Regions from separate parts of the Pantoea stewartii genome, predicted to be linked through region 2. Evidence: predicted binding sites of a transcription regulator. Region 2 holds the regulator's gene; each other region holds the start of a gene.
The links. The regulator PurR, encoded in region 2, represses purine synthesis genes. The targets are predictions, from matches to a motif close to CANGCAAACGTTTGCNTG.
Positions count from the first base shown of each region.

Region 1: a site for PurR is predicted at 2,455-2,472, ahead of glyA (serine hydroxymethyltransferase). Genes of this name have one in related genera too.
Region 3: a site for PurR is predicted at 5,007-5,024, ahead of purM (phosphoribosylformylglycinamidine cyclo-ligase). Genes of this name have one in related genera too.

Region 1 covers NZ_CP049115.1:1,725,610-1,733,372, forward strand. Annotated here, with positions in the region: gene G5574_RS08170 (3-phenylpropionate MFS transporter) at 1-963, opposite strand, end outside; gene glyA (serine hydroxymethyltransferase) at 1,091-2,344, opposite strand; gene hmpA (NO-inducible flavohemoprotein) at 2,669-3,853, shown strand; gene glnB (nitrogen regulatory protein P-II) at 3,898-4,236, opposite strand; gene glrR (two-component system response regulator GlrR) at 4,327-5,661, opposite strand; gene qseG (two-component system QseEF-associated lipoprotein QseG) at 5,661-6,332, opposite strand; gene G5574_RS08200 (sensor histidine kinase) at 6,336-7,763, opposite strand.
Region 2 covers NZ_CP049115.1:177,318-185,080, reverse strand. Annotated here, with positions in the region: gene rnt (ribonuclease T) at 1-56, shown strand, start outside; gene G5574_RS00835 (Grx4 family monothiol glutaredoxin) at 95-430, opposite strand; gene G5574_RS00830 (C40 family peptidase) at 795-1,613, shown strand; gene G5574_RS00825 (hypothetical protein) at 1,693-1,917, shown strand; gene cydH (cytochrome bd-I oxidase subunit CydH) at 1,904-1,993, opposite strand; gene purR (HTH-type transcriptional repressor PurR) at 2,276-3,301, shown strand; gene punR (DNA-binding transcriptional activator PunR) at 3,298-4,203, opposite strand; gene punC (purine nucleoside transporter PunC) at 4,312-5,514, shown strand; gene cfa (cyclopropane fatty acyl phospholipid synthase) at 5,799-6,947, shown strand; gene G5574_RS00795 (riboflavin synthase) at 7,135-7,763, opposite strand, start outside.
Region 3 covers NZ_CP049115.1:1,627,181-1,634,943, forward strand. Annotated here, with positions in the region: gene bepA (beta-barrel assembly-enhancing protease) at 182-1,645, shown strand; gene arsC (arsenate reductase (glutaredoxin)) at 1,651-1,998, shown strand; gene hda (DnaA inactivator Hda) at 1,995-2,702, opposite strand; gene uraA (uracil permease) at 2,797-4,086, opposite strand; gene upp (uracil phosphoribosyltransferase) at 4,243-4,869, opposite strand; gene purM (phosphoribosylformylglycinamidine cyclo-ligase) at 5,088-6,128, shown strand; gene purN (phosphoribosylglycinamide formyltransferase) at 6,125-6,763, shown strand; gene pstB (phosphate ABC transporter ATP-binding protein PstB) at 6,792-7,559, opposite strand; gene pstA (phosphate ABC transporter permease PstA) at 7,572-7,763, opposite strand, start outside.

The DNA.
Region 1 (7,763 bases), 1.5 Mb from region 2:
CCGTGAAGCAATGAAACGCATGGCTGCCAGATGGCAGACCGTAAACGTACCGCAGTGGAGAATTTGCGCCACAATCAACACCGGCAGTGCCGTGCTGGCCCCCAGCAGGCTCCAGCGAATTAACGCGCAAACGCCGGAAAGCAGCAGTAAATCGCGCGCCTGCCAGCGGTGAAACAGACGGTGACTCAGCGCAAAGATCACAATTTCTGCCACCACGCCAAGCGACCACAGATAACCAATGCGCGAGGCGGAATAGCCACTTTCCTGCCACCAGATCGCGCTGAAGCCGTAATAGGCCGCATGCGCTCCCTGCAGCAGGGTGACGCACACCATGAAACGCCAGACCGCGTTTTCCCGTATCAGATCGCGCCAGGCCTGCCAGCCACCGCTGACGTTGCTCTTGCGTTCGCTGCCCTGAGGGTGTGTTTGCGGCGTCAGCAACATGCCCGCCAGCATACTTATGACGCCCGCTGACAGCAGCATTAAAATCGCCTGGGATGAAAAAGCCGTCACCAGCATACCGGTCAACGACGAACTGATGACGAAGGCCAGAGAACCCCAGAGGCGCACCGGCCCGTAGGCCAGACCAATTTGTTGCGTCCAGGTCGCCGCCAGCGCATCACTTAAAGGCACCAGCGGGGAGAAAAACAGATTAAAGCCGGTCATCACTAACAGCAGCCACAACCACTGTTGTCCAGTCCAGTATCCCACGGCAAAAAGACAGGTCAGCAGCGCCAGCAGCCGCAACGCCGTAATCAGTTGAGAAGGATGTTTAACCTGCGAGGCGATGAACAAACTTCCTACAAAACGCGCCACCATGCCGCAGCCAAGCAGCAGGCCAATTTGTTCGGGGTTCAGTCCCACGCCTTTTAGCCAGACGCCCCAGAAAGGCAGGTAAATACCGTAACAAAAAAAGTAGGTGAAATAGCTTAATCCAAGCCATCTGGCGGAGCCGATTGCCATGTTCCCTCCAGCAATAGTGTGACCGGTCGTGTTAAGAGGCCGATACTTTGTCAGAGCCACGTGAGACGGGCAATAAAAAAGGATGGCCGGGGCCATCCTTTTTCCACTGTTGACTCACCTGACGGGATCAGGCGTAAACCGGCAGGCGCGCACAGATATCCAGCACTTTTTGCTTCGTGCGTTCAATCGTGGCTTCGTCGTTCACATCGTCCAGCACGTCAGCAATCCAGCCGGCCAGTTCACGCACGTCCGCTTCTTTAAAGCCACGACGCGTGACCGCTGGGGTACCGATACGTACACCGGAGGTGACAAACGGGCTTTTCGGATCGTTCGGCACGCTGTTTTTGTTCACGGTGATATTGGCACGGCCCAGTGCCGCATCCGCTTCTTTACCGGTCAGGTTTTTGCTCACCAGATCAATCAGGAACAGGTGGTTGTAAGTGCCGCCTGACACGATGTTATAACCGCGTTCCAGTAAGACCTCGACCATCGCTTTCGCGTTTTTTGCCACCTGCTGCTGGTAGGTTTTGAACTCGGGTTCCATCGCTTCTTTGAACGCCACGGCTTTACCCGCAATGACGTGCATCAGCGGGCCGCCCTGGCCGCCAGGGAAAACCGCAGAGTTAAGCTTTTTGTACAGTTCTTCGTCGCCACCTTTCGCCAGAATGATGCCGCCACGCGGACCGGCCAGCGTTTTGTGGGTTGTAGAAGTCACAACGTGCGCGTGCGGTAAAGGGTTCGGGTAAACGTCAGCCGCAATCAGACCCGCAACGTGCGCCATATCCACAAACAACCAGGCACCAACGCTGTCTGCGATTTCGCGCATTTTGGCCCAGTCGCAAATACCCGAGTACGCAGAGAAACCGCCAATGATCATCTTAGGCTGGTGCGTTTTTGCCAGCTCAGCCAGTTCGTTGTAGTCAATTTTACCGGTTTCATCGATACCGTAAGGCACGACATTGTAGAGTTTGCCCGACAGGTTAACAGGCGAACCGTGCGTCAGATGACCACCGTGCGCGAGGTTCATACCCAGAATGGTATCGCCTGGCTGCAGCAGGGCGGTAAACACAGCAAAGTTAGCCTGTGAACCTGAGTGCGGCTGTACGTTGGCATAATCTGCACCAAACAGCGCTTTCGCACGATCGATAGCCAGCTGCTCAACAATATCTACATACTCGCAGCCGCCGTAATAACGTTTGCCAGGATAGCCTTCAGCATATTTATTGGTGAGCTGTGAACCTTGCGCCTGCATTACACGCGGGCTGGTGTAGTTTTCAGAAGCAATCAGTTCAATGTGCTCTTCCTGACGCACTTTCTCTTGCTCCATCGCCTGCCACAACTCGGCATCATAATCGGCAATGTTCATTTCACGCTTTAACATCCGCATCTCCTGACTGGCTATCTTTAAATCGGCAAATTACGCCCCCAAAGGGCGAAGGCAGACAGTGTAAACCCTTTTACCAGGGGACGGTAGGGCCAATCCCCTCTTTTTACGCAAACGTTTGGCTTCGCATTGGCGATGTGTTTTTGGCTCGCTTTGCAAGCGGTTTCCCGCTGTTTTTCCCCGCACCCTGTAACGGAAATTTTCCATTTATCCGTCTGAAAATTTGCCGCTCAGTCTTCCTGTAAACCACAACGCTATTTACAGAACAAAACACCCGGCTATAAGATGCATTTAAAATGCAACTTTAAGTAAGGTATTCCCATGCTTGATGCCCAGACGATTCACATTGTGAAATCCACCCTTCCCGCGATTGCGGCATGCGGCCCCGATCTGACGGCCCATTTTTACGGTCAGATGCTCTCTCATCATCCAGAGTTAAAGCATGTCTTTAACAGGGCTAACCAGCGCAATGGCGCACAGCGTGAAGCGCTGTTTAATGCGATTTGCGCCTACGGGGCCAATCTGGACAATTTGACGGCGCTACGGCCAGCCGTCGAAAAAATTGCCCAAAAGCACGCCAGCCTGACTATCCAGCCTGAGCAATATAAAATTGTGGGTGAGTATTTACTCGCCTCTATCGACGCCATGCTGAATCCTGGCGAAGCGGTGCTCGCCGCCTGGAGACGCGCCTACACAGTGCTGGCCGATATCTTTATCCAGCGTGAAGAAGCCCTTTATCAGGCATCGGCACACCAGCAAGGCGGCTGGCGCGGCACGAGAGCCTTCTTCATCAGCGCGATTGAGCAACAAAGTGACGTGATCAAAAGCGTTACCCTCGCTCCTGTTGATGGTAAATCCATTGCGTCCTTCAGGCCGGGGCAGTATGTGTCACTGCATCTGCAGCCAGCGGGCTTCCGTTATCAGCAAATTCGTCAGTACTCACTCACCACCGTCAGCAATGCGCAGACCTACCGAATTGCGGTAAAACAGGAAGCCGGGGGAAGAGTCTCAGGCTGGCTGCATCAACAGGCCAAAGCAGGCGATGAGATTCAGCTGACGCCTCCACACGGGGATTTTTTTCTCCAGGCAAGTCCGACGACGCCGGTCACGTTGATTTCAGCGGGCGTAGGGCAAACGCCGATGCTGGCCATGCTGCATGCGCTGGCTGCCCGGCAGCACCCGGCAGCGGTCAACTGGTTACATGCCGCTGAAAACGGCCAGCAGCATGCCTTTGCAGATGAAGTGCGCGCGGCCGGTGCCCTGTTGCCTGATTTTGCCCAACATATCTGGTATCGCGAGCCAAATCAGGGCGATGCAGGTCGTTATGATGCGCAAGGCCTTATGGATCTGGCGAGCGTTTCACCACGTCTGCAGGAGGTGAATACCCACTTCTATCTTTGTGGGCCGCTGGGCTTTATGCAGTTCGTCATTCAGCAGCTGCTGGCGGTCGGCGTGACGGCGGACAGGATTCACTATGAGGTGTTTGGTCCGCATAAAGTGATGTAATAATAAAAAAGCCCGCGACAGGCGGGCTTTCGACAAGGACACGATTAAATCGCTTCCTCGTCTTCTTCACCGGTACGGATACGCACTACGCGAGCGACATCGAAAACAAAGATCTTGCCGTCGCCAATTTTGCCGGTTTGCGCGGTGCGCATGATGGTTTCGACGCAGGTGTCCACGATATCATCGCCTACCACCATTTCAATTTTTACCTTCGGCAGAAAGTCCACCATATATTCTGCCCCACGGTAGAGTTCCGTGTGCCCTTTCTGACGGCCAAAGCCTTTCACTTCGCTTACGGTCATCCCGGTGATGCCGACTTCAGCAAGCGCTTCGCGCACATCATCAAGTTTGAATGGTTTAATTATTGCATCGATCTTTTTCATGTCAGACCCTTTCCTCGCGCCCTCCGTGGTCAGAGGGATTTTTTAAGTATAAATGTCGCTGGCCATGCTGCAGGCTGGTGCGGCAGAAAATTACTCTTTAAAGTCACTGGCGTCCAGTTCGTGACGTGACAGCAGCTTATAGAATTCAGTACGGTTACGTCCAGCCAGACGCGCCGCGTTGGTCACATTTCCTTTGGTCATCTGCAACAGCTTGCGCAGGTAATTGAGTTCAAACTGATTACGCGCCTCGACAAAGGTTGGTAATGCGCTGTTTTCGCCGCTCAGTGCCTGCTCTACCAGCGCATCGCTGATCACCGGCGAGGAACTGAGCGCCACGCACTGTTCAATCACATTCACTAACTGACGCACGTTACCAGGCCAGCTGGCGGAGATCAGGCGCTTCATCGCATCCACCGAAAAACTGCGCACCTGCGGTTTGTGACGGTCCGCGGCCTGGCGCAGCAGATGATTAGCCAGCAGCGGAATATCCTCGGTACGTTGATGCAGCGCCGGTATTTTCAGGTTAACGACGTTCAGGCGATAAAAGAGATCTTCACGGAATTCGTTTTTCTCCATCGCTTTCGGTAAATCCCGGTGCGTGGCGGAGATAATCCGCACATTGATATCAATATCGTTGTTGCTGCCAAGCGGCCGGACTTTACGCTCCTGTATGACCCGCAGCAGTTTAACCTGCAGCGCGGGCGGCATATCGCCAATTTCGTCCAGAAACAGCGTCCCGCCTTCGGCCGCTTTAAACAGGCCGTCGCGCGCGCTGACCGCACCGGTAAAGGCACCTTTCGCGTGACCAAATAACTCCGATTCCAGCAACTGCTCGGGCAAGGCACCACAGTTGATCGCGATGAACGGCTTGTCGGCGCGCGGACTGGCCGCATGGATAGCCTGCGCCAGCACCTCTTTACCCGTCCCGCTTTGCCCGTTGATCAGCACGCTGACATCCGACTGAGCAACCATGTGCGCCTGTTCAAGTAAGCGCAGCATCTGAGGATTGCGTGTTACGATGGCTTCCCGCCAGCGGTCGTCGCTGACCGGGACGCGCTGCGCGAGCGCTTCATCGATTGCCTTATAAAGCGCATCGCGATCGACCGGTTTGGTTAAAAAGCTAAATACGCCCTGCTGGGTTGCCGCGACGGCCTCTGGAATCGAACCGTGTGCGGTTAAAATGATGACCGGCAAGCCCATATGCCGTTTCTGGATTTCGCCAAAAAGCGCCAGGCCGTCCATCTCATCCATGCGCAAATCGCTTATCACCAGATCGATTTTCTCTTTCTGCAACAGCCGAAGCGCGTCAGGCCCACTGGCTGCGGTGGTCACCTGATAGCCTTCGCTGCTCAGCCGCATCCCTAACAGTTTCAGCAGGCTGGGATCATCATCCACCAGCAGCAGATGTGCCGCATGTTTTATCATTACTGCTCTTCCTCTTGTGGCAACGCCGTTCCATGACTGCCTTCTGGCATCTCTGAGGTTTTGCGCGACGAAAGCTGGCGTTCGATATCGGTTAACCGCTCCAGCTTGCTTTGCGTATCGCTTAACTGCTGCCGTAATTTTATCTGCTGCTGACGCAGCGCATCCGTCTGCGCATCGCTGCTCTGCTGCAGATGGACGTACCGCGAACGTAGCGCACTTAAATCCAGCTGTGCCGCCTGGTTACTGCGCCAGAGCTGGATGAGTGCCCGCAGGTTTTGCGGGAACTGCTCACTGTAGCTGTCCAGCTCGGTGATATAGTCGCGCCGTTCCAGTGGCGTTACGTTGCCATTTGCCATGAGTACGCCCTGTTTAAAGGCTCGCGACCAGCTGTCTACTGGCCAGCGGTGCGCCTCGGCGCGGGCTTCCGCGGGCGAAAGTCGTTCGGCGCAGTCAATACTGCGCATCCAGTAAAGGGGATTGGCAAGCGCGGCAGTATTTTCAATATGCCAGATATCGCTACAGCGGGTTGTCAGATAATCCACCAGGCGCGTTTCAGGCACCGCGACAGAGTTTGGTGCGGGCTGGGATGCCGAGGTCGCCGGTGAGGAGGCACAGCCGCTGAGCATCAGGGTGCTCAGTGCGCTTATAAGAATCGCGGCAAAAAATTTCATACTTCAGACTTTCCCGGCGGTGGTATTCAGTTCAATGCGAAAACAAACATCCGCGTCATCGCGGCTGACCAGTTGCAGGTTGCCGTGCATACGGCGCAGACAATCCTTTGCGATACTTAACCCCAGTCCACTGCCTTTAACCGGCCCTTTGCGCTGATGGCTGCCCTGAAAAAAGGGCTCAAAGATCATTGCCTGCTCATGATCGGGAATGGGCGTACCGCTGTTAGCGACCTCAATGATGACTGTATCGCCCTGCTGCTGGCTACGAAGCCAGATGTTACCGGATTCATTGCCATAGTTCACGGCGTTAGAGTAGAGGTTATCAATCACGCTCATTAATAGCATAGGCTCAGCCAGGCAATCTGTGGCCTTCAGATCGATCTCAACGTGCATCTGTTTGTTACGCGCCGAAAGGGCGTGGGCATTCACAACGTCATGCACGATATCGTCCAGTTTGATCGCCTCAAGCGTGATTGGCCCATCAGCGAGCCTGCGGTTGTAGTCGAGCAATTGTTCAATCAGGTGCTGCAAATGACGGCTGCTGGTATCGAGTATGGAGACGATTTCTTTCTGCTCCGGATTTAGCACGCCCGCGACTTCATCCGCCAAAAGCGCCGTGCCTTCACGCAAACTGGCCAGCGGGGTTTTCAGTTCGTGTGAAAGGTGGCGTAAAAATTCGTGTCGCTGAGATTCAAGCCAGTGCAGCCGCTCGCTCAGCCAGACAATACGTTGCCCCAGCGAACGCAATTCCCGTGGCCCCCGAAACACCATGCTGCTGCCCAGTTCCCGCCCTTCGCCAAGGCGGTTAATCATCCGTTCGACACTTTTGACCGGACCGATGATCATGCGGGTAAACAGCAGCGTGAGTGTCAGGCTGATAATGAACAGAATCAGCGCCTGCCAGCCAAAGAACTGACCGCGATCGGCGATTTCGCGCTGAAGCTGTAAGCCGCGGGCGAATACCACCTCCCGCGTGTCGTGCACCAGTTGTGCGTTGGTTGCGGAAAAACGGTCAAGCGCCTGCGCAGCACTGCCCATCGGATTACCGTTCTGGCACTGCAGGGTTTCCAACAGCGGCAGCGTGTCCCGTAGCGTCTTAAAAGCCGGTAAATCGGGCAGATTATCAGCATGGGAGCTGAGCATCTGGCTGTAACGAATCCGCTGCGTCTGATACAGCTTCGCCAGCGAGGCATCACCCAGTACGCAATACTGACGATAGCTGCGCTCCAGCTCAATGGCGGTTCGTGCCATGGCTTCGCTGCGCCGGACATCGGTAAAGGTGTTGCGGTTAGTGTCCGCCGCCTGATTGCTGAGTGCGGAGAGGCTTTCCCATGCCTGCCAGGCCAATACCAGTAAGGGCAGGAGCACCAGCAAAAAGGCCATCAGCACCAGCTGACGCAGAGATTGGGGGAAAAAACGCCATTTTTTCAC
Region 2 (7,763 bases):
GCTGGCCGTTAGCTGTAACGGAAGCGTCGGCGACGGGTGGAGAAACAACCGAGTAACGCGCGTAAAAAAGGCCGACGAGGTCGGCCTTTTTCAGTTATTCCGCTTCTTTAAACTTCTCAGCGGTTTCTTTGATTAACGGCTGCAACTCGCCGCGCTGGAACATTTCAACAATAATGTCGCAGCCGCCGACCAGTTCGCCATCAACCCATAACTGCGGGAACGTGGGCCAGTTGGCGTATTTTGGCAGCTCTGCGCGAATATCCGGGTTCTGCAGAATATCCACGTAAGCAAAGCGCTCACCACAGGCAGACAACGCCTGGACCGCCTGCGCAGAGAAACCGCAGCTTGGCAGTTTCGGCGAACCTTTCATGTACAGCAGGATCGGGTTTTCTGCGATCTGGCGCTGAATTTTTTCTACAGTACTCATTATTGCCTTCCTTAATTCGTCACTTCGTGTTTCTTTATTGTAGCGACTTCACGCCAGGACTGAAAACGAGATTTTGGCTCGTCCGACGTTAAATCGCCATGTTTGCTAAGTAGGCTGGTCAGGCATTCGCAGGAAACTGTGACAAAGACTATGAATGTATTCATAATTTGCAATGAATTTGCTGTTATAAGAGACTGAAATTCCTGATTTATGCCTGATTTTTATCCAGGCCATCAATTAATAAAAAAAGGACTTACTCTTTTAAAAAAAACTGGACTAGAATGACTTCGGCGCTGATCGGTGATCAGATTTTTCTTAACTTTGTCAGAGACCTGTTTGATCTGACAGCTTAACCAGTAAACGGACTATGCGTTCAATCATTACGCTTCTTATTCTGGCTTTTGCGCAACTCTTCTTTAACATCGCTGCTGCCTCCCCGCATGCGACGGTTAAGGCCAGCTTGCATAAGGTAGAGAAAAAAAGTGCGCGCGACGATGATCGGCGCAAACGACGCGCGGTTAAAGCCTCATCTAAAAAAAGTCGCACCTCCGCTGTTCAGAAAGTCAGTAAGACCACGAAAACCAGCAAAACGACCTCTCACACCACCACGCACAAAACGCTCGCTAAAACGACTGCCTCGCACAAGACGCTGAGCAAAAAAGTCGCCGCCAATGCCGCCAGCAAAAAACGGTATGGTCATCAACGTGCTGCGAAGGCGTTAACGGCAGACAATACCGAAACCGGCACCATTAAAATGAGTAAAGCGCATCGCCAGCGTTACCAGAAAGCGCGTGAAACGGCGATGGCAAAACTGATGGGGCAACTTGGCAAGCGTTATCAGTGGGGAGGCAAATCGCCCCATACGGGTTTTGATTGCAGTGGCCTCGTATGGTACGCCTACAAAGACGTCGTGAAGTTTAAGATCCCCCGTACCGCTAACGAAATGTACCATCTGCGGGATGCAGCACCGGTCAACCGCGAATCCCTTGAAAAAGGCGATCTGGTTTTCTTCCGCATCAACGGGCGTGGAACCGCAGATCATGTCGGGGTTTACCTGGGCAACGGTAAATTCATTCAGTCACCGCGTACCGGTAAAGATATTCAAATCAGTGCGTTGAGCGAAGATTACTGGCAGCGCCATTATATTGGTGCGCGTCGCGTTATGACGCCAAAGACCGTTCGCTAAACGTCCTTCATACAAAAAAGCCGGGAAAGGCAACTTCCCGGCTTTTTTATTGCCCACCTCACCCCGATTGTGCAGCCGGATGTTCCAGGCGAAAATGCCGCACCTGCCGGTGATACGGTCTGACAGACAGGACGTATCACCGGCAAGGCTGGACGCGCAGTCAGCCAGTCAGCCAGCCAGTCAGCCAGCCAGTCAGCCAGTCAGCCAGTCAGCCAGTCAGCCAGTCAGCCAGTCAGCCAGTCAGCCAGTCAGCCAGTCAGCCAGTATAGCGTCGCTGCAAACGAATGCGGCTAGTGCAGAATAGCGGTGAAGCTAAACGCGATGATCATTAACAGTGCGGCTGCCGTCGTCATTAATGACAGTTTTAAATCGGTACTCATCCCCTCTCCTTTAACCCTGACGTTTGTAAGGTGAAAGCATTTTCACATACGCGTGGGTAAAAATCTCGTTTTATCCGCACAGCCTTGTTAGAATCCCCCCTTTGTTGCGCAACAGCGCGCAATATCGGTTGCGTCCGCGCCCTTTTCAGACGTTATTTCCTGCCCTGATGACTCAATACCGGACAGAAAAGCGATGTTTTTCGCAGAAATAACCGTCCGCTGACGCAAACGTTTAACAATATGCTTATCAATAATTTAGATAGGCCCGGGAGTTCGATTTACATGGCAACAATTAAAGATGTGGCGAAGCGTGCGGGCGTGTCCACCACGACCGTCTCACACGTCATCAATAAAACGCGCTTTGTCGCAGAAAATACCTGCGAAGCGGTGTGGGAAGCGATTCGGGAACTGCATTATTCTCCCAGCGCAGTCGCGCGTAGCCTGAAGGTGAATCACACCAAAACGCTGGGCCTGCTCGCCACGTCCAGTGAAGCGCCCTACTTTGCTGAAATTATCGAAGCCATTGAGAATCACTGCTTCGATAAAGGCTATACCCTGATTTTGGGCAACGCACATAATGACCTGCAAAAACAGCGCGCCTATCTGTCGATGATGGCGCAAAAGCGCGTTGACGGGCTTCTGGTGATGTGTTCAGAGTATCCGGATGATCTGCTGCAAATGCTGGAAGCGAACCGCAATATTCCGATGGTGGTGATGGACTGGGGCGAATCCCGTGCCGACTTTACCGATACCGTACTGGACAATGCTTTCCAGGGCGGTTATCTGGCAGGACGTTATTTGATTGAGCGTGGTCATCGCGATATTGGTGCCATTCCCGGCCAGATGGAGCGTAACACGGGAGGCGGTCGCCATGCCGGTTTCCTCAAGGCGCTGGAAGAAGCAGGTATTCAGCCACGTGCCGAATGGATTGTGCAGGGTGACTTTGAACCCGAATCTGGCTATCAGGCCATGCAGCAGATTCTGTCACAGAAGCAGCGCCCAAGCGCCGTATTCTGTGGGGGCGACATCATGGCGATGGGCGCAATCTGCGCGGCCGACGAAATGGGCCTGCGCGTGCCGCAGGATATCTCCGTCATCGGTTACGACAATGTGCGCAATGCGCGCTATTTCACCCCGGCACTGACCACGGTGCATCAGCCTAAAGCCCAGTTGGGTGAGAAAGCGCTGGAGATGTTGTTAGATCGCATCACCAGTAAGCGGGAAGAGTCGCAGACAATTGAAGTCCACCCGACGCTTATTGAGCGACGTTCGGTGGGCTATGGTCCTTATCGCGATTATCGCCGTTAATCCTCGCTCAACCACTCCTGATTTAGCGTTTGCGCATCGCCCAGGTACTGGAGTAACCACCCCAGCGCCGGTGATGCGCGATCTTCCGCCCAGCTGACGCAGCAGGGACTTTCCGGAAACGCCTGCGGTAAGTTCAGCTCTGCCATCTCGCCGCTGTCCAGTAAGGGCCGCGCTAAATGGCCCGGTATCATCGCGACACACAAACCGGCGCGCACACAGTCCAGACCGGTTTGCCAGTCCGGGACCACCAGCCGGCGTTGGTTATCCAGCGCCCAGGTCATACGACGCGGTAACGCGCGCGACGTATCTTCCAGCACCAGAGAAGGCCAGTTGCGCAACGCCTCATCATCTAGCGTAGCAACCTGCGTCAGAGGGTGCTGACGCGCCACCACGCAACGCCAGTTCAGGGTGCCCATATCGCGAAAGGCGAAACGCCCCCCCACCGGAATCGCCTGTGTCGCACCTATCGCCACATCCACTCGCCCGTCTGCCAGCGCATCCCAGACGCCGTTAAAGACCTCATAGCTGATGTGCAACTCCATGTCGGGAAAATGGCGGTAAAAATCCCTGACAAACTGCCGGGTCCGCTGCGGTTTGACGATGCAGTCGACGGCAATACCAATCTGACCGCGCCAGCCGTTGGCGAGCTGTTGACACTGACGTCGTGTGGCATCCATTTTTTTGATAACGCTGCGCCCTTCCCGCACAAAATGCTCGCCCGCCGGGGTGAGAATCACCTCCCGGTGCTGGCGTTCAAACAGCGGCACAGCCAGCCAGGTTTCCAGCTGGCGAACGGTATAGCTGATGGCAGAAGGCACACGGTGCAGTTCCTGGGCGGCCGCGCTAAAGCTGCCACCGCGTGCGACCGCATCCACCACTTCCAGCGCATATTCAGACCACATAATTTGCCTTCAAAATTTTTAACAGCAACAGGCAAATTTTACCGTTTCACAGCGTGAAGTACAGCTTTTACACTGCCCCGCGTTTATTCTGCAACTGATGAGAACCCGATGTCCGCTTCAAAAGGCTTTATTCCCTATCTTGCCGTGCTCAGTATGCTGGGCTTTCTGGCAACCGATATGTACCTGCCCGCCTTCGGCGCTATGCAGCAAAGTTTTAGCACGTCAGCCGGGATGATCAGCGCCAGCATGAGTCTGTTTCTGGCCGGTTTTGCCTGTGGTCAACTGGTCTGGGGCCCCTTATCTGATCGGTTGGGGCGTAAGCCGGTGCTGCTGGCAGGCCTCGTCCTGTTTGCTCTGGGCTGTGCGGGTATGTTGTGGGTAGATAATGTGATCCTGATGCTGGTACTGCGTTTTGTACAGGCTATCGGCGTGTGCGCGGCGGCCGTCAGCTGGCAGGCGCTGGTCGTTGATCGCTATCCTCAGTCACAGGCCAATAAAGTCTTTGCTACCATTATGCCGCTCGTCGCGCTGTCTCCCGCCCTGGCGCCGTTACTGGGCGCCTGGCTGATCGGCCATTTTCACTGGCGCGCCATTTTTGCGGTGCTGACGGGAATTGCTGTGGCGCTCATCCTGGTCACGCTGCGCCTGCCTTCGCCGCAAAAAAATCAACGTTCCCCTGCTTCGCAGCCTGGGTTTCTGACGCTGCTGCGCGCACGTGCCTACAGCGGTAACGTACTGATGTATTCCGCCTGCTCGGCCAGTTTTTTTGCATGGCTGACGGGTTCGCCGTTTATTCTGGCTGAAATTGGTCTGTCTCCTGCGGATATCGGGCTCAGTTATATTCCCCAAACCATCGCCTTTTTAATCGGCGGGTTTGGCTGCCGTGCGCTGCTCAACCGGTTTTCTGGCGCAACGCTGCTGCCGTGGCTGCTCGGCGTCTATAGTCTGAGTGTCGGGGCGCTGTTTGCCGTCGCGCTTTCGGGAAGCCCGTCACTCACGGCGTTACTGGTGCCGTTCTGCGGCATGGCGCTGGCAAATGGCGCGATTTATCCGATTGTGGTGTCCAGTGCGCTGCTGCCCTTCCCAAATGCCACCGGGAAAGCGGCGGCATTGCAGAACACGCTTCAGCTCGGACTCTGTTTTGCCGCCAGCCTTGCGGTGTCCGCAGGCTTGATCCAGGCTCTGTTTACGACCACGCTAATTATGATGGTGACGATTGGTCTGGCATGGATGGGCTATCAGTTAAAGCGCCGCGCCGGCGCACAAACTGATATTGCCTCATCTGCACATCCCTGCCAGGATAATCACTGAGGCAACGATTTGCGTGTTACCCGTTTTCACTGACTGAATCAGGGTCTGCCAGTGTGCCTCCTCTGCCAGACCCACTCGCACTGTCATCATAATAAAAATGTTTCACACAGCCTTCAGGCTGTGACGGCATCTGTGTGAGCAACGCTGCATGGATACCGACGTTTTCTCTTCTCTGTACCCTTTTTGTTGTCTGGCGCAAGGCGTCATCTGTGACTTTTCTCATAATCCTGAGAAACAGCTCCTGCTTTTTCTCAGGTTCTGACGGTTCTGATGATGGAGTGGCTATGAGTTCATCATGTGTAGAAGAAGTAGGCATCGAACGTAACCATTGGTATCGCATCGTTCAGGAGTTACTGCAAAAAGCCGATATTGAAATTAACGGTTCGCGGCCCTGGGATATTCAGGTTAAACACCCCGATTTTTTCAAACGCGTTCTGCAGAAAGGATCCCTGGGCTTGGGCGAGAGTTATATGGATGGCTGGTGGGAATGCGAGCGGCTGGATATGTTTTTTCATCGGGCGCTGAAGCATAAACTCGACGAGCAACTGCCGCATCATATTCAGGACATCCTGCGTATTGCGCTGGCGCGTCTGGTGAACCTGCAATCCAAAAAGCGGGCCTGGCAGGTGGGTAAAGCCCACTACGATTTAGGCAACGATCTCTTCAGCCTGATGCTGGATCCTTACATGCAGTATTCCTGCGCGTACTGGAAAGACGCCACCACGCTTGAGGCGGCGCAGGAAGCCAAACTCGATATGATTTGCCGCAAGCTGCAACTCAAACCGGGAATGCGCCTGCTGGATATCGGCTGCGGCTGGGGCGGCCTGGCGGCCTTTGCCGCCAGAAATTATGGCGTGAGCGTTCAGGGCGTAACCATCTCGGCAGAGCAACAAAAACTGGCTCAACAGCGCTGTGAGGGGCTGGATGTCCAAATCCTGTTGCAGGACTACCGCGATCTCGATCAGCAGTTTGACCGCATTGTGTCCGTGGGCATGTTTGAACATGTCGGGCCTAAAAATTACCCCACCTATTTTGCTACGGTCGATCGCAACCTGAAGCCTGACGGGATTTTCCTGCTTCACACAATAGGCGCGATCAAAACGGATATGCATGTCGATCCCTGGATTGGCAAATATATCTTTCCGAACGGCTGCCTGCCCTCTTTGCGCCATATCGCCGACGTCAGCGAACCCCATTTTATTATGGAAGACTGGCATAACTTTGGCGCGGACTATGACACGACATTGATGGCCTGGCACGAACGCTTCTTACATGCCTGGCCGCAGCTTGCCGGGCGCTATGACGAACGCTTCCGCCGCATGTTCACGTACTATCTGAATGCCTGCGCGGGTGCGTTTCGCGCCCGCGAGATCCAGCTATGGCAGGTGGTGTTTAGCCGAGGCATAGAGGGAGGATTGCGCGTAGCACGGTAACAGGACGCGCTGCGGTTTAGCGCCGCGCATTGCCCGAACCGGCTCAGGTCGGTTGGCTGAGATGCCGGGGCGACGAAACGCGACGGCGCGTCAGCGGTTTCCCGATAAAAAAGCAGCCCTGATAACAGGGCTGCTTTTTTTGCAATACCCGCATGCGGATGACAACAAGATTGTTGCCAGGCGGGCCTTATTCGTGATCGGCTTCCGGCTGATCGGCCTGCTCCGCAAGTGCCTTCACGGCAGCGGCTTCACGCTGCGCCAGCACGCGCTCTACCGTATCCACAATGGCCTGTGTATGGGGATCGATTTCAATGTTGACCCGATCGCCAAAGGTTTTGGCTCCCAGGGTGGTACGCTCCAGCGTTTCAGGAATCAAATGGACGCAGAACTTCGTTTTTGTCACATCACCCACGGTCAGACTGATGCCATCAATGCCGACAAATCCTTTGTGCAGGATGTATTTCATCTGCAGAGGATCCTGAATCCTGAACCACACTTCGCGGTTGTTTTCAGAGCGGATAATTTTGCAAATTTCTGCCGTGGTCATGATATGGCCCGACATCAGGTGTCCGCCAATCTCATCACTGAATTTGGCCGCGCGTTCAATATTCACCACGTCGCCCTGGCGCAAGTCGCCCAGATTGGTCACGCGTAAGGTTTCTTTGATCAGGTCAAAACTCACCAAATCACCGTTAATCTCGGTAACGGTCAGGCAACAGCCGTTATGGGCCACGGATGCGCCAAGTGCCAGTCCTGGCACCAGTTCAGCGGGAAGCCGGACAACATGAGTACGGAATAAACCTTTATCTTCAATGG
Region 3 (7,763 bases), 1.4 Mb from region 2:
CAAATTTTTTCGTCAGGTTTGAAGCATTATCACAATCCTGCCGCGCAGTGGGCGCGATAACGTCATTTCATTCTTCATGCCCTGTGGTTAAGATACGCAGAACGCCTCGCTATTCGTGGGTAAAACAGAACATATTAGCGGCTTACCTGTCCCATTCAGGGATTCATTACAGGATTCAGGCATGTTGAACCGGTTAAAAAAAACGCTGATTGCTGCGCTACTCCCTGCACTCACGTTATCCTGTCCGCTGACCTCGCAGGCGGATATCAGCGACTCCCTGCCGGATATGGGCACGACCGCAGGCTCTACGCTGTCGATTAATCAGGAGTTGCAGATGGGGGATTTCTATGTGCGGCAACTACGTGCCAGCGCCCCGCTGATTAACGATCCCCTGCTAAATCAGTACATCAATCAGCTCGGTCAACGGCTGGTTTCTCACGCGGACGCGGTTAAAACGCCTTTCCACTTTTTCCTGATTCAAAATGATGAACTTAACGCCTTTGCGTTTTTTGGTGGCAATGTGGTGTTGCACGCCGCGCTATTCCGCTTCACCGATACTGAAAGCCAGCTGGCCTCGGTGATGGCGCATGAGATCTCCCACGTGACGCAGCGCCATCTGGCGCGGGCGATGGAAGATCAAAAGCGCAATGCCCCGCTGACCTGGGTAGGGGCTTTGGGCTCGATCCTGCTGGCGATGGCCAGCCCACAGGCGGGCATGGCCGCCTTAACCGGTACACTGGCGGGTACTCAGCAGGGCATCATCAGTTTTACGCAGAATAACGAACAGGAAGCCGACCGCATTGGTATTCAGGTTTTGCAGCGCGCGGGCTTTAACCCGCAGGCCATGCCGGACTTTCTGCAAAAACTGGCCGATCAGAGCCGGTTTTCTTCCAAACCGCCTGAAATCCTGCTGACTCACCCCTTACCAGACAGCCGTCTCGCCGATGCGCGCAACCGGGCAAACCAGATGCGCGCGGTGGTAGTCCAGTCTTCTCAGGACTTTTATCTGGCAAAGGTGCGCACGTTGGGCATGTATCCGACCGGCCGTAATCAACTGACCGATGAGTTACTGAACCAGTATGCCAACGGTAATGCACGCGAGCAGCTGGCTTCCCGGTACGGCAAGGCGGTGCAGTTTTTGCAGGCCAAAAACTATGGCGAAGCCAAAAGGATTGTGACGCCACTTTTGGCTAAGCAGCCTGAAAACGTCTGGCTGCTTGATCTGATGACGGATATTGATATCGGCCTGAATCAGCCACAGCAGGCCATTGCACTGTTGACCGCGACGCAGGCGGCTAAAACCAGCCCGGTCGTTCAGCTCAACCTGGCGAACGCTTATGTTGAAGCGAAGCAACCCGCCAATGCCAGCCGCATTCTGAACCGCTATACATGGACACACAAAGATGACACCAACGGATGGGATTTGCTGGCTCAGGCTTCAGCACAGCAGGGCCATACCGACGAAGAGCTGTTTGCCCGTGCCGAAAGCCTGGCCTTAAATGGTCAGATCGCTCAGGCCATCAGTGCCCTGAGCCAGGCCAGTGCCCAGGTGCCGCTGGGGAGCCTGAAACAGGCGCGTTATGATGCGCGCATCGATCAGTTGCGCCAGTTGCAGCAACGCTTTAAGCAATATCAGAAAGGATAAGCAGTATGGTGACGCTTTATCATAATCCCCGTTGCAGTAAGAGTCGGGAAACCCTGGCACTGCTGGAGCAGCGAGGCATCCAGCCGGTGATTGTGCGCTATCTGGAGACGCCGCCCGACAAAGCGACGTTGCAGATTCTGCTGCAGAAACTGGGCATGGAGAGCGCGCGTCAGTTGATGCGCCGCAACGAACCGACCTATACCGCCCTGGCGCTGGATCAGGCAGCGTTAAGCGAAAGCGCTTTGCTGGACGCGATGGTGGAAAATCCCATTCTGATTGAGCGGCCCATTGTGATCAATGGCGATCGGGCCCGCTTAGGCCGTCCGCCCGAGGCGGTACTGGCGATTCTTTAAAGTCCAAGCGTTTCTTTAACAAACGGGATCGTCAGTTTGCGTTGCGCACTGATAGAGGCGATATCCAGACGATCCAGCGTATCAAACAGCGTGCGCATCTCCCGATCCAGCCGCTTCAGTAAAAACCGGCCGACGTCTTCAGGCAGTTCGAACCCACGCAGTCCGGCGCGAAGCTGTAAAGCCTGTAACTTATCTTCATCGGAGAGCGGCTGCAGACGGTAGATTTGCCCCCAGTCGAGCCGTGATGCCAGATCGGGTAAATGCAGATTCAGCTGACGCGGTGGGCGATCGCCGGTAATAAAGAGCCGGGTATTGCCGGTTTCCAGGATGCGGTTATAGAGATTAAAAATCGCCATTTCCCAGGCTTCTTCTCCCGCGATGCATTCGATATTGTCGATGCAAACCAGCGGCAGTTGTTCCATGCCGTCCAGCACCTCTGGAACAAACCAGGTGCGCTTATCCAGCGGTACATAGCCCACGGCTTCACCACGCGCGGACATTTCAGCGCAGGCAGCGTGCAGCAGATGGCTGCGCCCTCCTCCTTCGCGCGACCAGAAGTAGAGATAGCTGCCATGTTGTTGGCTTAGCGCCCCCTTTATCGCAGCGATCAGCGAGGGGTTTTCCCCCGGCCAGAAGCTGGCAAAGGTTTCGTTGTCAGGTAGATAGAGTGGCAATGACAATTGTGCCGGCGTGTTCAGAAGCACCTCAGCAAGCGAACAGGCAAAAATCGGGGGCAGTCTATCATAGTTTTTGCGAAGAGATGAATCGGGCGTCCCTGCCCGCGTCTTCAGGCCTTCATCATGACGATGTGTCGCGTGTCTCTTCTGCATCAAGCACCACTTCTTCCGGGCGCAGCAGGGAAATGACGCGGAAAATCAACGCCAGCGCAACGCCAACCAGCGTCGCCAGCGCCATCCCTTTCAGCTCGGCGGCACCGATGTGCACTTTCGCGCCGCTGACGCCAATGATCAGGATCACGGAGGTCAGAATCAGGTTTTGCGCTTTGTTGTAGTCCACTTTGGATTCGATCAGGACACGAATACCGGAGGCACCGATGACGCCGTACAGCAGCAAGGAGACGCCACCCATGACCGGCACCGGGATCGCCTGTATAGCCGCTGCCAGTTTGCCCACGCAGGAGAGCAAAATCGCGAAAATGGCCGCGCCGCCAATCACCCAGGTGCTGTAAACGCGGGTAATGGCCATTACGCCAATGTTTTCACCATAGGTGGTGTTTGGCGTGGATCCAAAGAAACCCGAGATGACGGTCGATAAACCGTTGGCGAACATGGAACGATGCAGGCCGGGATCACGGACCAGATCACGCTTAACAATATTGGCCGTGACCACCAGGTGGCCCACGTGTTCGGCGATCACCACCAGCGCGGCGGGCAGGATCGTTAACATCGCCACCCATTCAAAACGCGGCGTATAAAACGTCGGTAATGCAAACCACGGCGCATTTTCCACGCCGCGCCAGTCCACAATGCCCATAAAAGCGGAAAGCGCGTAGCCCACCAGCACGCCGATCAAAATCGGGATAATGGCCATAAAGCCACGAAATAACACCGAGCCAAAAACGGTGACGGCCAGGGTGACCAGCGAAATCAGCACGGTTGTCCCGTCAGGCGCATGACCTTCAGCAGGGAGCAGGCCCGCCATGTTTGCTGCGACGCCCGCCAGCTCCAGACCAATGACCGCCACAATAGCGCCCATTGCTGCAGGCGGAAACATCACATCCAGCCAGCCGGTACCGGCTTTTTTGACGATCAACGCGACCAGACAGAACAGCACGCCGCAGAGAATAAATCCCCCCAGCGCCACTTCGTAACCCAGCGGCAGCAGGAGTAAAACAGGTGAAATAAAGGCAAAACTGGATCCCAGATAAGCGGGGATCTTGCCTTTACAGATAAACAGATACAGCAGCGTCCCGACACCGTTAAACAGCAGTACCGTAGCCGGGTTGATATGAAAGAGGATGGGTACCAGCACCGTTGCGCCGAACATGGCGAACAGATGTTGCAGGCTGAGCGGAATCGTTTGCAGTAATGGCGGCCGTTCGCTAACGCCGATAGCGCGACGAGTCATTAAAAGTCCCCTTGAGTTGATAGTCTGTTTTTGGTCAAAAAAAAGCCGACTCTCTGGTCGGCTGATGAAGGTTATTGGCTGTTGCGAAAAAAAGCGGCTCGGCCTGCGCCTGCAGGCTGACAGCAAGGTGCTGCATGAAGCCGCCTGAACAGGTCACTATTTGGTGCCGAAAATCTTATCGCCCGCGTCACCCAGGCCCGGAATGATGTAGCCCTTGTCGTTCAGGCCCTGGTCCACGGAGGCGGTGTACAGCTCCACGTCCGGGTGCGCTTTCTCCAGTGCGGCAATGCCTTCTGGCGCAGCGACCAGCACCAGCACTTTAATGCTGCTGCAGCCGGCTTTTTTCAGGAGATCGATAGTGGCGATCATGGAGCCGCCCGTCGCCAGCATCGGATCGACCACCAGCGCCAGGCGCTCTTCAATGTTGGACACCAGCTTCTGGAAATAAGGTACAGGCTCCAGCGTTTCTTCGTCACGGTACACGCCTACCACGCTGATGCGCGCGCTGGGCACGTGCTCCAGTACGCCTTCCATCATGCCCAGACCGGCACGCAGGATGGGCACAACGGTGATTTTTTTGCCTTTAATTTGATCAACCTGAACCGGGCCATTCCAGCCCTCAATGGTGACCTTTTCGGTTTCCAGATCGGCCGTGGCTTCATAGGTCAGCAGACTGCCCACTTCAGAGGCCAGCTCACGGAAACGCTTCGTACTGATATCATGCTCACGCATCAGTCCCAGTTTATGTTTGACCAGCGGGTGTTTAACTTCCACGATCTTCATTGTTGTTCTCCCGGAGTGAGTTGAGCTAAAAAAAATCGCGGGATTATACCGCCTTTTTAACATCGCGCCACATGTGCTTGCGCAATCCACCGCATAAAATAAGGATTGATGAAAATTGTCGGGGACGCAATCTGAGACTCGCAAACGTTTGCCTGCGCTGATAGAATTGCCGCGCTTTATATTAAACCACCAACCGCAACTCGCGTGGGGACCTCGCAGTGACCGATAAGACCTCTCTCAGCTACAAAGACGCCGGTGTTGATATTGATGCTGGTAACGCTCTGGTTGACCGTATTAAAGGCGTAGTGAAAAAGACGCGTCGCCCGGAAGTCATGGGTGGACTAGGCGGCTTCGGTGCGCTTTGTGCGCTGCCGCAAAAATACCGTGAGCCTGTGCTGGTCTCCGGCACCGATGGCGTGGGCACCAAGCTGCGTCTGGCGATGGATCTCAAACGTCACGATGCCATTGGTATCGATCTGGTTGCTATGTGTGTTAACGACCTGGTGGTACAGGGCGCGGAGCCTCTCTTCTTCCTGGATTACTACGCGACCGGCAAGCTGGATGTGGACACCGCATCGGCGGTCATCACCGGTATCGCCGAAGGTTGTCTGCAGTCAGGCTGTGCGCTGGTGGGCGGCGAAACCGCTGAAATGCCGGGCATGTATCATGGCGAAGATTACGATGTCGCGGGCTTTTGCGTCGGTGTGGTTGAAAAGTCAGAAATCATTGACGGTAGCAAGGTTCAGGACGGTGATGTGCTGATCGCCCTGGGCTCAAGCGGCCCGCACTCAAATGGCTATTCCCTGGTGCGTAAGATTCTGGAAGTCAGCGGCACCGATCCGTTGGTTGAGCAACTGGAAGGCAAACCGCTGGCCGATCACTTACTGGCGCCGACGCGCATATACGTCAAAAACATCCTCAGCCTGATTGAGCAGGTGGATGTGCACGCGATTGCTCACCTCACCGGTGGCGGTTTCTGGGAAAACATTCCGCGTGTCCTGCCCGACAATACTCAGGCGGTGATTGACGAGAAAAGCTGGCAGTGGCCTGCCGTGTTCGGCTGGATGCAGCAGGCGGGCAATGTCAGTCGTCATGAGATGTATCGCACCTTCAACTGCGGCGTGGGCATGATCATCGCGCTGAGCCCGGCTGACGCGGATAAGGCCGTTGACCTGATGCGTGCTGCCGGGGAAAACGCCTGGAAAATTGGTGTGATTAACGCCTCAGACTCGGAAGAGCGTGTGGTTATTCATTCATGAAAAAGCTGGTTGTACTGATTTCGGGTAACGGAAGTAACCTTCAGTCCATCCTCGACGCCTGTGCAAACGGGCGTATTCACGGCAGCGTCGCTGCCGTGTTCAGTAACAAAGCCTCCGCCTATGGTTTAGTTCGCGCGCAGGAGGCCGGGATCCCGGCAAAAGCGCTGGATGCACGTGACTTTAACGATCGCGACAGTTTTGATCGGCAACTGATGCTTGAGATCGATGCGTATGCACCGGATCTGGTGGTGCTGGCGGGTTATATGCGCATTCTGAGTCCGGGCTTCGTGGCGCATTACTCTGACCGTCTGCTGAACATTCATCCGTCGCTGCTGCCGAAATATCCCGGTCTGCATACGCACCGCCAGGCGCTGGAAAACGGCGATAAGGAGCACGGTACATCCGTGCACTTCGTGACCGATGAACTGGATGGTGGCCCGGTCATTTTGCAGGCCAAGGTGCCGGTGTTTGCTGAAGACAGCGAGGCCGAGATTACCGAACGCGTGCAGCATCAGGAACATGCCATCTACCCACTGGTAATTAACTGGTTTACCGAAGGCCGACTGACCATGCGTGAGGGAAAAGCCTGGCTGGATGGTCATCCCTTACCCGCTCAGGGCTACGCCCACGATTAATGCTCAGGGAGCCAGGCTCCCTGCCCTTTCAACCGTAACGCCCGGTGATGTAATCTTCTGTCCGGCGCACCTGTGGTGTGGTGAAAATCCTGTCTGTGGTGTCAAACTCCACCAGCGATCCCTGATGCATAAAGGCTGTGTAATCCGACACGCGTGAAGCCTGCTGCATGTTGTGGGTGACCAGCACCAGCGTGAAATGCTGCCTGAGCGTGCTCATCAGTTCTTCGATCACCAGGGTAGAAATCGGGTCCAGCGCGGATGTTGGCTCATCAAGTAACAGGACGTCCGGCTCAATCGCGATAGCGCGGGCGATAACCAGCCTTTGTTGCTGCCCCGTGGAAAGCGTCAGCGCATTCTGTGCCAGCTGATCTTTCACCTCACCCCACAGCGCCGCCGCCCGGAGTGCCCGTTCGCAGGCTTCATTCAGTACGCGCTTATCGCGCACCCCTTGCAGCCGCAGTCCGTACACCACATTTTCGTAAACCGATTTGGGGAACGGATTGGGCCGCTGAAACACCATCCCGACCCGGCGACGCAGCGCAGAGACATCCTGAGCAGGTCGCATAATCGACTGCTGATCCAGCAGAATGTCCCCTTCGATGCGGCAGCGATCAATCACGTCGTTCATACGATTAAAGCAGCGCAGCAGCGTTGATTTGCCGCAGCCGGACGGGCCAATCAATGCGGTGATGCGATTTTTGGGCAATTGCAGCGAGACATCCTGAAGCACCTGGCGCTCACCGTACCAGAGCGACAGATGATCAACGGTTAGCGCAATATCAGTTTCGGGCATCATAGTCATCGTCAGTTATTGAGTCATCAGGCGATAGCGTTCACGCAGGCGGTGACGCAGGCCCATAGCTAACAGGTTCAGCAACAGAATAATGAGCACCAGAAGCAGCGCCGTGGCGAAAACCAGCGGCCGGTCGGCTTCGGTATTAGGGCTCTGAAAGGCGAGATCGTAGATCTGAAAGCCCAGATGCATAAATTTTCTGTCGAG